One region of the Streptomyces sp. NBC_00271 genome, then DNA from elsewhere that is predicted to be linked to it. Evidence: riboswitches for the same ligand, from Rfam matches in the RefSeq annotation. Region 1 holds a riboswitch; the other holds the start of a gene.
What was found. A riboswitch is a leader RNA that binds a small molecule or an ion and turns the genes downstream of it on or off. The one in region 1 is predicted to bind glycine.

Region 1 (5,443 bases):
CCCTGGCAAGCCGATGGATCGGCCGAGCCGCTGGGTCGCAGGACTCCGGGGCGGCAATTGCCCGTGGCCCGTGTGGCGCGCTGCGGCCCGCTCCAAGAGCATTCGGCTAGCCTTTCCCCGCGGTGGGACACGGGAAACCACTCCTAGGGTGATTATCACTCGGCGTGCCGAGTGTGGCGATCGTTGACGCACCCCCGGTGACTGCCTACCGTCGAGAGGGCAGGTCAAGGACGGAGGTCGGCGTGAGAAGCAGCGGCGACGGTACGGCTGGGGGTGCCCCCGGACGAAGTCTGGGGGAGAGCGGCCCGTACCCGCTTCACGGCAGCGCGGCCGATCACGTTCCGCAGCGGCCGACAGCGGTGTCCGGTGAGTCCGGTGAGGGTGGGGCGGCTGCCGAGGAGATCGGCTACCGCGGTCCCACGGCGTGTGCCGCCGCGGGCATCACCTACCGGCAGCTGGACTACTGGGCCAGGACAGGCCTGGTCGAACCGAGCGTGCGGCCCGCCTACGGGTCGGGGACCCAGCGGCTCTACAGCTTCCGGGATGTCGTCGTCCTGAAGATCGTGAAGCGGTTCCTCGACACGGGAGTGTCGTTGCAGAACATCCGCACCACGGTCCAGCACCTCAGGGAACGCGGCTTCCGGGACCTGGAGCGGATGACGCTGATGAGCGACGGCGCGACCGTCTACGAATGCTCCTCGCCCGACGAGGTCCACGCCCTGTTGCAGGGTGGTCAGGGCGTCTTCGGGATCGCCGTGGGCGTGGTGTGGCGGGACGTCGAGAGCGCGCTCTCGCAGTTGCACGGGGAGCGCGTGGACACGGGTGAGACGCTCGTCGGGCACAACCCGACGGACGAGCTGGCGCGCCGGCGCAATCGGGCCGTCTGAGGTCCGCAGAGGCATTGTCAGTGGCGTAGGGCAGCATCGGACATGTGAGAACCGCGCCTACGATCCTGCATCTCGACATGGATGCCTTCTTCGCCTCGGCGGAGCAGGCATCCAAGCCGAGCCTGCGTGGGAAGGCCGTCGTCGTGGGCGGGCTCGGACCCCGCGGAGTCGTCGCGACCGCCTCGTACGAGGCACGGGTCTTCGGGGTGCACTCGGCGATGCCCATGGCCCAGGCGCGGCGGCTGGCGCCGAACGCCGCGTATCTCGTGCCCCGCTTCACGCTCTACCGGGAGGTCAGTGAGCAGGTGATGGGGCTGCTGGGGGCGTTGTCGCCCCTGGTGGAGCCGCTGAGCCTGGACGAGGCGTTCGTCGATCTGGAGGCGGGGGAAGCGGCCTGGGACGAGGCTTCCGCGCGGCTGGCCGGGGCGAAGCTGCGCGCGGACATCCGCGCCGTCACGGGGCTGACGGGTTCGGTGGGGCTCGCCGCGTCCAAGATGCTCGCCAAGATCGCTTCGGAGCAGGCGAAGCCCGACGGTCTCGTGGTCATAGAACCCGGGACGGAGCGCGCGCTGCTGGGGCCGATGTCGGTGCGGACGCTGCCGGGTGTCGGGCCCGCGACCGGGGACCATCTGCGCCGGGCCGGGATCACCACGGTCGACGAGATCGCCGAGGCGGGCGAGGACGAACTCGTACGGCTGGTGGGGAAGGCGCACGGGCACGCGCTGTACGCGATGGCACTGGCGCACGACGAGCGGCCCGTGGTGGCCGAGCGGGAGACGAAGTCCGTGTCGGTGGAGGACACGTACGACGTGGACATCCACGACCGGATGCGGGTCGGCCTGGAGGTGCAGCGGCTCGCCGACCGGTGTGTGCGGCGGTTGCGGGATGCGGGGCTGTCCGGGCGGACCATCGTGCTGAAGGTGCGGAGGTACGACTTCTCGACGCTGACCCGGTCCGAGACGCTGCGGGGGCCGACGGACGACCCCGGCGTCGTACGGGAGGCTGCCGCGCGGCTTCTGGAGGCGGTGGACACGACCGGGGGCGTGCGGCTGCTGGGGGTCGGCGTCTCGGGGCTCGCCGACTACACGCAGGAGGACCTGTTCGCCCAGGCCCAGGCTCAGGCGCAAGCGGAGGCGGAGGCCGCCGCGGGGGAGTCGGCGGTGCTGGAGTATCCGGACGAGGAGGGGGCGGAGGAAGTGGCTGCCGAGCAGGCGCCGCCCGCCGAGCGGCGGTGGCCTGCGGGGCATGACGTGCGGCATGTGGAGTACGGGCACGGATGGGTGCAGGGGAGTGGGCTCGGGAGGGTGACCGTGCGGTTCGAGACGCCCTACTCCGAGCCGGGGCGTGTGCGGACGTTTCGTACGGATGATGTTGCGTTGGAGTTGGCGGAGCCGTTGCCGTTGGTGCGGGGGACCGTTTGCGAGCGCCGTGGGGGGTGAAGTCGGATCGGCGCCGCGGGTGGAATGTGGCTGGTCGCGCCCACGCGGCGGAGCCGCATGATGTCAGAGCCCCGCGCCTCTTTCGGGGCGCGTCAGCTGGGCCCCATCCGAGAAGTCAACCCTCGTCCGTGCCTGCCAGGCGGCCGAAGTCGCGGTCCGGGGGTGGGGGCGGGGGTGTCACGTCCAGGCCGTAGTGGTGGTAGAGCTGGAGTTCCTGTTCGGGGGAGAGGTGGCGGCCCACGCCGAAGTCGGGGGCGTCCTTGATCAGGGCGCGGTCGAAGGGGACACGCAGCGTGCCCTCGACGACTTCGCTGGGCTCCAGGGGGACGAAGGCGTCCCTGCTGAACAGGCCTGTCCGTATGGCGGCCCACTCCGGGACGCCGGTCGCGTCGTCGAGATAGACCTCGTCGACCGTGCCGATCTTGGCGCCGTTGCGGTCGAGCGCCTTGCGGCCGATCAGGTTGCGCGGATCGATGTCGGTCTGCACGGTCCCTCCACTCGCTAGCAACTCATCCGTAAGCACTACAAAAGAGCACAATCGTGATGGTGGCCACTCGAAAGCTCGTGCGTTGTCCTCGCTGGTAGGCTGGCAAGCGGCTGCTGACCCCGTGCGGGAGAGTCCTCCAGACATCATCGGAGGCGCCGAAGGAGCAAATCCTCCCCGGAATCTCTCAGGCACACGTACCGCACGGACGAGGTCACTCTGGAAAGCAGGGCGGGTGTCGAAGGCCTCCGCCCTCACCGACGGTGAAAGCCGGGTCGCAGCGAGTGGGCGGGCCGGTGAAGCTCTCAGGTTGAGATGACAGAGGGGGAGGCCGTCGGGGTACCCACGCCGTGGTGCCCCTCGAAGGTCGTGTCAGACCAGGAGGCCTCCGCAATGACCGCCCATCGCATTCCGCTCTCCGAGCTCGAACAGGGAATCCCCTTCGAGCAGCGCCACATCGGGCCCGACTCCGAGGCGCGGGCCAAGATGCTCGCGCAGGTCGGGTACGGCTCGCTCGACGAGCTGACGGCCGCCGCGGTGCCGGACGTCATCAAGAACGCCGAGGCGCTGGAGCTGCCGGGCGCGCGCACCGAGGCCGAGGTACTGGCCGAGCTGCGCTCCCTCGCGGACCGCAACCAGGTGCTCGACTCGATGATCGGCCTCGGCTACTACGGCACGTTCACGCCGCCGGTGATCCTGCGCAACGTCATGGAGAACCCGGCCTGGTACACCGCGTACACGCCGTACCAGCCGGAGATCTCCCAGGGGCGGCTCGAAGCGCTGCTGAACTTCCAGACCGTCGTCGCCGAGCTGACCGGGCTGCCCACCTCCGGCGCCTCGCTGCTCGACGAGGGCACCGCCGCCGCCGAGGCGATGGCGCTGTCCCGGCGCATGGGCAAGAACAAGAAGGGCCTCTTCCTGATCGACGCGGACACCCTGCCGCAGACCGTCGCCGTCATCGAGACCCGCGCGGAGCCGACCGGCGTCGAGATCGTCGTCGCCGACCTGGGCGAGGGCATCCCGGCCGAGATCGCCGGGCGGGAGATCAACGGCGTACTGATCCAGTACCCGGGCGCCTCCGGTGCCGTACGCGATCTGAAGCCCGTCATCGAGCAGGCGCACGAGCTCGGCGCGGTCGTCACGGTCGCCGCCGACCTGCTCGCCCTCACGCTGCTCGCCTCGCCTGGTGAGCTCGGCGCCGACATCGCGATCGGTACGACCCAGCGCTTCGGCGTGCCGATGGGCTTCGGCGGTCCGCACGCCGGATACATGGCGGTGCGTGAGCAGTTCGCGCGCAGCCTGCCCGGCCGGCTGGTGGGCGTCTCCGTGGACGCCGACGGACACAAGGCGTACCGGCTCGCCCTGCAGACGCGGGAGCAGCACATCCGCCGTGAGAAGGCGACCAGCAACATCTGCACGGCGCAGGTGCTGCTCGCGGTGATGGCCGGCATGTACGCCGTCTACCACGGTCCGGAGGGTCTGCGGACCATCGCGCGGCGTACGCACCGGTACGCCACGATCCTCGCCGCGGGCCTGACGGCCGGCGGGGTCGAGGTCGTGCACGGCTCCTACTTCGACACGCTGACCGCGCGGGTGCCGGGCCGGGCCGCCGAGGTCGTGGCGGGCGCGCGCAACGGAGGCGTCAACCTCCACCTCGTCGACGCCGACCACGTGTCGATCGCCTGCGACGAGACCACCGCCCGCAAGCAGGTGGGCGCCGTCTGGACCGCGTTCGGCGTCGACGGTGACATCGAGGCCCTGGACGCGGTCGCCGAGGACACGCTGCCCGCGGCGCTGCTGCGCACCGACGACTACCTCACGCACCCGGTCTTCCACCAGTACCGCTCCGAGACCGCGATGCTGCGCTACCTGCGCAAGCTGTCCGACCGTGACTACGCGCTCGACCGCGGCATGATCCCGCTGGGCTCCTGCACCATGAAGCTCAACGCGACCACCGAGATGGAACCGGTCACCTGGCCCGAGTTCGGCCAGCTGCACCCCTTCGTGCCCGCCGAGCAGGCGCAGGGCTATCTCACCCTCATCCAGGAGCTGGAGGAGCGGCTCGCCGAGGTCACCGGGTACGACAAGGTGTCGCTCCAGCCGAACGCGGGCTCCCAGGGCGAGCTGGCCGGGCTGCTGGCCGTACGCGGCTACCACCGGGCCAACGGCGACGACCAGCGCACGGTCTGCCTGATCCCGTCCTCCGCGCACGGCACGAACGCCGCGAGTGCCGTGATGGCCGGCATGAAGGTCGTCGTCGTGAAGACCGCCGAGGACGGCGAGATCGACGTCGAGGACCTGCGCGCGAAGATCGAGCAGCACCGCGACGAGCTCGCGGTGCTGATGATCACGTACCCCTCGACGCACGGTGTGTTCGAGGAGCACGTCGCCGACATCTGCGCGCAGGTGCACGAGGCGGGCGGGCAGGTGTACGTCGACGGCGCCAACCTCAACGCGCTGGTGGGCCTCGCCAAGCCGGGCCACTTCGGCGGTGACGTCTCCCACCTGAACCTGCACAAGACGTTCTGCATCCCGCACGGCGGCGGCGGTCCGGGCGTGGGCCCGGTCGGCGTACGCGCGCACCTGGCGCCGTACCTGCCGAACCACCCGCTGCAGCCCGCGGCCGGCCCCGA
Region 2 (5,443 bases), 5.2 Mb from region 1:
AGGTGGTCACCGCTGATGCCGCCCAATGACCCCGTGGGGGTGCCGAACAGAGGGTCGATCAGCTTCTCGTTGAAGGTGTCCGGGTCCTGACCGAGCAGGTGGGTGATCACTGGCGCCAGCAGGGCGATCACGATGAGGACGAGCACGACGATGCCGCCGGTCAGGGCGAGCTTGTCCCTCTTCAGGCGCTCCCAGGCGATCCGGCCCAGGGAACGTCCCTGCACGACCTTCTCGCCGGCGGTGGCAGCCGCCGCTTCTTCGGCCGCACTCGGGGCCGCTTCCGCGGTCGGCTCGTGCAATGGTGCCGTCATCTGGCAGGGACCCCTCTCAACCGGCGGTAGCCGGCCCACACGTGCCGCTTGTAGCGGCGTGATCAGTCCGTCGTACACAGGGGGTTAAACCCCCTGGAGCGGGAGTCTTCAACGCCTCGGCGATCTGTAGCCAGACTTGACGGTGAATGGATGCGTAAACGTGATGCTGTCAGGGGGGTTCCGTTATCCGGACGGCGGGTAACGGGGGTCGGACACGGGGCAGTTGGGACACCGGAGGTTAATACGGGCATTACCCGGACGTTCCCTTGTCATCTACGCGCGAAGAAATGCAGAGCCGCAGTGAAGGACCCGCGCCGATCCTTCACGATTCGCCGGACCGCGGATCAGTATCCGCCGGGTGCCGGTGGATAGCCGTACCCACCCGCCATCGGAGCCTGCGCGGGGGCCGCGGGGGCCGCGTGGGCCTCGCGGTCGTAGAACGGCCGCGCGTTGGCGCGCAGCCACAGCGCCACCGGGTCGTACTCGTCCGACATCGCGACGGTCGACACGGGCAGCCCGTCCGGAACCGCGCCGATGGACTGCTGCATCATCGCCCGCACCGAGTCGACGGCGGGCGGCGAAGTGTCGTAGACGTCCAGCCCGATGGCCAGATACGGCGCCCCGAGCGCCGGCTGCACCCAGGCGCGGCGCAGCGAGCGCACGGCGGTGGTGCGATGCGCGTTCTGTGTGAGCAGGGCGTAGAACTGCGGAATCTCGATGCCGGGTTCGGACAGTCGCAGCGGACCGGCGGGCTGGCGCTCCAGACCCGCCGCGATTCTGCGCAGATCGAGCCACGGGATGCCGACCCCGCCGCCCGGGGCGTGCGGATTGAGCCAGAGCCCGAAGTGGTCGGGGTAGAGGGTGCGGGCCACGTCGAGACCGTCGACGACCTCGTACGACCGGTTCCAGCCGCTGGCCGAGAGTTCCTGGGCGGAGGTGACGCACGGCGCGTAACCGAAGCCCTCCACCTCCATGTTCCCGTACTGGGCGTCCGGGGAGCCGGCCTGGCCGTGCCAGAGCAGCATCCACACCTGGCCGGACGACGGGGTCGCGAGCGCGCGAAGGAGCGCCTCGTAGGCGTCGTAACGCCCGGGCGTCACCTGGCGCAGCATGTGCTCGACCTGACCGGCCGCGGCCGTGCCCGACGCGCTCACCTTCAACCGCCCCTTCGCGAAGAAATCATGACGTCGACCAACACCTCGGCCGAACCCCGGCCGAGCCATGAAACCAGCTTAAGCGGCGAATGCGCTCCGCTGGGGGAGCCGTTGAGAGCTCGGGGCCCGTTGTAGTCCGGAGGCTGCGGGTCGCTCGTGGCTGGGCGCGCCCACGCGGCGGAGCCGCACCATGGTCACAGCCTCGCGCCCCTGACGGGGCGCTTCTACTGGCCTTGCTGATAAAAGGGCCTCACTTGGGCTCGCATCCAGTCGGCCACCGGGTCCTGGGCGACGTCGAGGAGGACCAGGTTCACCGGCCACTTGACCGCGACGCGGGCGAGGGCGCGGGAGAGGGCGTCCATGGGGAGCGTCCGGAGGTCTCCCTCCCACACGGAGAGTTCGACCCCGACGAACATGACCGGGTCGTCGCCCTCGATGCTGGCCAGACACCGGCGGGCGGTCAGGACGACTCCCGTCGCCGCGAACTCGGCCGAGGCGGCGGCGAGGAAGTCCACCGGGTCGTCCTGCCAGTCGGGCTCGTAGAGTTTCACCCGGCCACCGCTCGTGGGCCCGTCCAGCGGGGTGCGCCCGGTCCGGCACAGCTCGGCGACCGCGAGGGGCGGCAGCGGCACGCCGACCCTCCCGTCCGGGTTGATCGCGATGCCGACCTGCGGGGGCAGCCCGCGGGCGAACTCGACCGCGGGCGCGATCGTGTACGACAGATGGCTGCCGGCGACCTGGCGGAACTGCTCCTCGGAGCTGAAGACCGGCACGTACGCCTGGCCCTCGATCTCCAGGGTGGGCAGGTCGAGGGATCCCGCGTGCGGTCCGCCGCCGTTGGGCAGCGGCACCCAGACGAAGCTGCGGCCGAGGACCTCGACGATGCGGCCGCCGGCCGAGGGCACTCCGAGGGACGCGGAGAGCACCTCCTCCAGTTCGTTGCCCGGCCAGCCGCCGTGCGAGTGGGGGTGCGGGCCGGGTTGCGGGTACGCCGGTACCGAGAAGTCCGGGAAGTCGGGGATGTCCATCTGTCTACCTGTCTACCGCCTGCGGTGAACCACTGTTCTGGTGTTCTGGCTGGAAAGGTTAGTGGGCCGGTACGACTTCCCGACCGCTCCCGGCCGCTCTCGACCGCTCTCGGCCACCCCCTGCCGTTTCTCAGTCACCGAAGTCCCTGCCGTTCCTCAGTCACCGAAGCCGATCCGCCGCAGTACGTCCGCCGCGTCCCGGTCGAGGAGCACCGCCGAGCCGCAGCCCTCCGGCAGGTCGCCCCGCTCGACGGAGCGCAGCAGCCGGGCGACCGCGCCCCGGTGACGGGCGAACGCGTACCGCGACACGCCCCGGCCGCGCTCGCGCTGGCCCTCCAGCGCCGTGCCGGGCGTGACGTCGAGCAGCAGCAGGTGGAGGGTGCCGCCGCGGCGCCGGGCCTCGCGGGCGAGCCAGCCGCGCACCCAGGCCTGCGAACCGCAGTCGTGCACGACGAGCCCTGCGCCGGAGCGCAGGGCGCGACGCAGGCCCGCGTAGTGCGCGAGGCGGACGAGGGGCCGGTAGACGGCGTACGGCAGCCGGCCGCCCGTCCGCTCGTCCCAGCGGTCCCGGGTGTCCTGGGAGTCGATGCGCGGGCCCTCGACGGCGCGGCGCATCAGGGTCGACTTGCCGCTGCCCGGCAACCCGGTGACCACGACGACGTCGGCCGCCGCGAAGTGCAGACCGTGCGGAGAGTGTCCCGCGCGCGCTCTGAGGTCGCGGACGACGGCCGTCGGCAGCGCTCCGCACGTCTCCCGGGTCCCTGCCGGGACACCGGGCTGCTCGGGCAGCGCGAGGCCCGAGGTCGTGGCGTACGCCGTGGTCCTGTTCACCGTGATCGTCCTCCCCTTGGGTGTGGAGTCCCATCCCCGTCGAGTGTAAAGAGAAGGTAATGCGCGGTGTCTCTCGTTTCCGTACGCGGACTGCCACAGGCCGGTTACAGATGCGGACTGCCGTGATCGGACGGCGCGTGCGATGATGTGCCCGCCAACTGCATACCGGCCGCTTGAATCCGCGCGGGAGAGTTCCGGGAACCTTCGGGTACCCGGGCGCCGAAGGAGCAAGTCCCTCCCTTGAATCTCTCAGGCCCCGTTACCGCGCGGGCGAGGCACATCTGAAAAGCGGGCCGCTGTCCAGTGGCTCCACCCAAGGTGCAAGTCAGGACCTCCGTTCGCGGGGTCGTGATGAACCTCTCAGGTTCCGATGACAGATGGGGAGGAACGACCTCGCCGTCATGCCTTGGGAGCCCCACCGATGAGCAGTAACGCACCCCGTCTCACCGCGCTCGATGCCGTGCATCGCTCGCTCGGCGCGACGATGACCGACTTCGCGGGCTGGGACATGCCCCTGCGCTACGGCTCCGAGCGCGACGAGCACCTCGCCGTGCGCACCCGGGCCGGTCTCTTCGACCTGTCGCACATGGGCGAGATCACGGTCACCGGACCGCAGGCCGCCGCCCTGCTCAACCACGCGCTGGTCGGCAACATCGCCTCCGTCGGCGTCGGCCGCGCCCGCTACACGATGATCTGCCGGGAGGACGGCGGCATCCTGGACGACCTGATCGTCTACCGGCTGGCCGAGAACGAGTACATGGTCGTCGCGAACGCCTCCAACGCCCAGGTGGTGCTGGACGCGCTGACCGAGCGCGCCGCCGGCTTCGACGCCCTCGTGCGCGACGACCGCGACGCGTACGCGCTGATCGCCGTGCAGGGCCCCGAGTCCCCCGGCATCCTCAAGTCGCTCACCGACGCCGACCTGGACGGGCTGAAGTACTACGCGGGCCTGCCGGGCACCGTCGCGGGCGTCCCGGCGCTGATCGCCCGCACGGGCTACACGGGCGAGGACGGCTTCGAGCTGTTCGTGGCCCCGTCCGACGCCGAGAAGCTGTGGCAGGCGCTGACGGACGCGGGCGCGCCCGTCGGGCTCGTCCCCTGCGGCCTCTCCTGCCGCGACACGCTGCGCCTGGAGGCGGGCATGCCGCTGTACGGGCATGAGCTGACCACCTCGCTCACCCCCTTCGACGCGGGGCTCGGTCGCGTCGTGAAGTTCGAGAAGGAGGGGGACTTCGTGGGGCGTGCCGCGCTCCAGGAGGCCGCCACCCGCGCCGAGGAGAACCCCCCGCGGGTACTCGTCGGGCTTGTCGCCGAGGGCCGCCGCGTGCCGCGCGCCGGATACCCGGTCGTCGCCGACGGCAAGGTGATCGGCGAGGTCACCTCCGGCGCGCCCTCCCCGACGCTGGGCAAGCCGATCGCGATGGCGTACGTCGACGCCGCGCACGCCGCTCCGGGCACGGCCGGGGTCGGCGTGGACATCCGGGGCAGCCATGAGCCGTACGAGGTCGTGGCGCTGCCGTTCTACAAGCGCCAGAAGTAGCTTCGGGGCCGAAAGGGCCCCGTCCAGCGCGCCCACGTGACGCACGCCTCTGTGTCACGTCTCGTATCCCAAGACCACTCGGTCATCCCGTTCATCCGCACTCCCCCGCGTACAGGAGAATTCAGGCCATGAGCAACCCCCAGCAGCTGCGCTACAGCAAGGAGCACGAGTGGCTGTCGGTCGCCGAGGACGGCGTCTCGACAGTCGGCATCACCGAGTTCGCGGCCAACGCGCTCGGCGATGTCGTCTACGCCCAGCTTCCCGCGGTCGGTGACACGGTGACCGCGGGCGAGACCTGCGGCGAGCTGGAGTCGACCAAGTCGGTCAGCGATCTGTACGCGCCGGTCACCGGCGAGGTCGTGGAGGCCAACCAGGACGTGGTCGACGACCCGTCGCTGGTGAACTCCGCCCCCTTCGAGGGCGGCTGGCTGTTCAAGGTACGCGTCACGGACGAGCCGGCCGACCTGCTCTCCGCCGACGAGTACACCGAGTTCTCCGGCTCCTAAGGACTTCTGACTGATGTCGCTTCTGAACACGCCCCTGCACGAGCTGGACCCGGACGTCGCCGCCGCCGTCGAC

Region 2: it holds a riboswitch for glycine, as region 1 does, so the genes downstream of both, gcvT (glycine cleavage system aminomethyltransferase GcvT) here and gcvP (aminomethyl-transferring glycine dehydrogenase) in region 1, are expected to answer to the same signal.

The regions. Positions count from the first base shown of each region.
Region 1 is NZ_CP108070.1:2,714,288-2,719,730, reverse strand. Features, by position in the region: gene OG798_RS12860 (MerR family transcriptional regulator) at 243-887, shown strand; gene OG798_RS12855 (DNA polymerase IV) at 932-2,326, shown strand; gene OG798_RS12850 (PRC-barrel domain-containing protein) at 2,442-2,813, opposite strand; glycine riboswitch at 2,928-3,023, shown strand; gene gcvP (aminomethyl-transferring glycine dehydrogenase) at 3,204-5,443, shown strand, end outside.
Region 2 is NZ_CP108070.1:7,890,637-7,896,079, reverse strand. Features, by position in the region: gene OG798_RS35985 (ABC transporter permease) at 1-311, opposite strand, end outside; gene OG798_RS35980 (enhanced serine sensitivity protein SseB C-terminal domain-containing protein) at 656-1,465, opposite strand; gene OG798_RS35975 (enhanced serine sensitivity protein SseB) at 1,690-2,493, opposite strand; gene OG798_RS35970 (AAA family ATPase) at 2,650-3,330, opposite strand; glycine riboswitch at 3,499-3,599, shown strand; glycine riboswitch at 3,600-3,711, shown strand; gene gcvT (glycine cleavage system aminomethyltransferase GcvT) at 3,746-4,864, shown strand; gene gcvH (glycine cleavage system protein GcvH) at 4,993-5,370, shown strand; gene glyA (serine hydroxymethyltransferase) at 5,384-5,443, shown strand, end outside.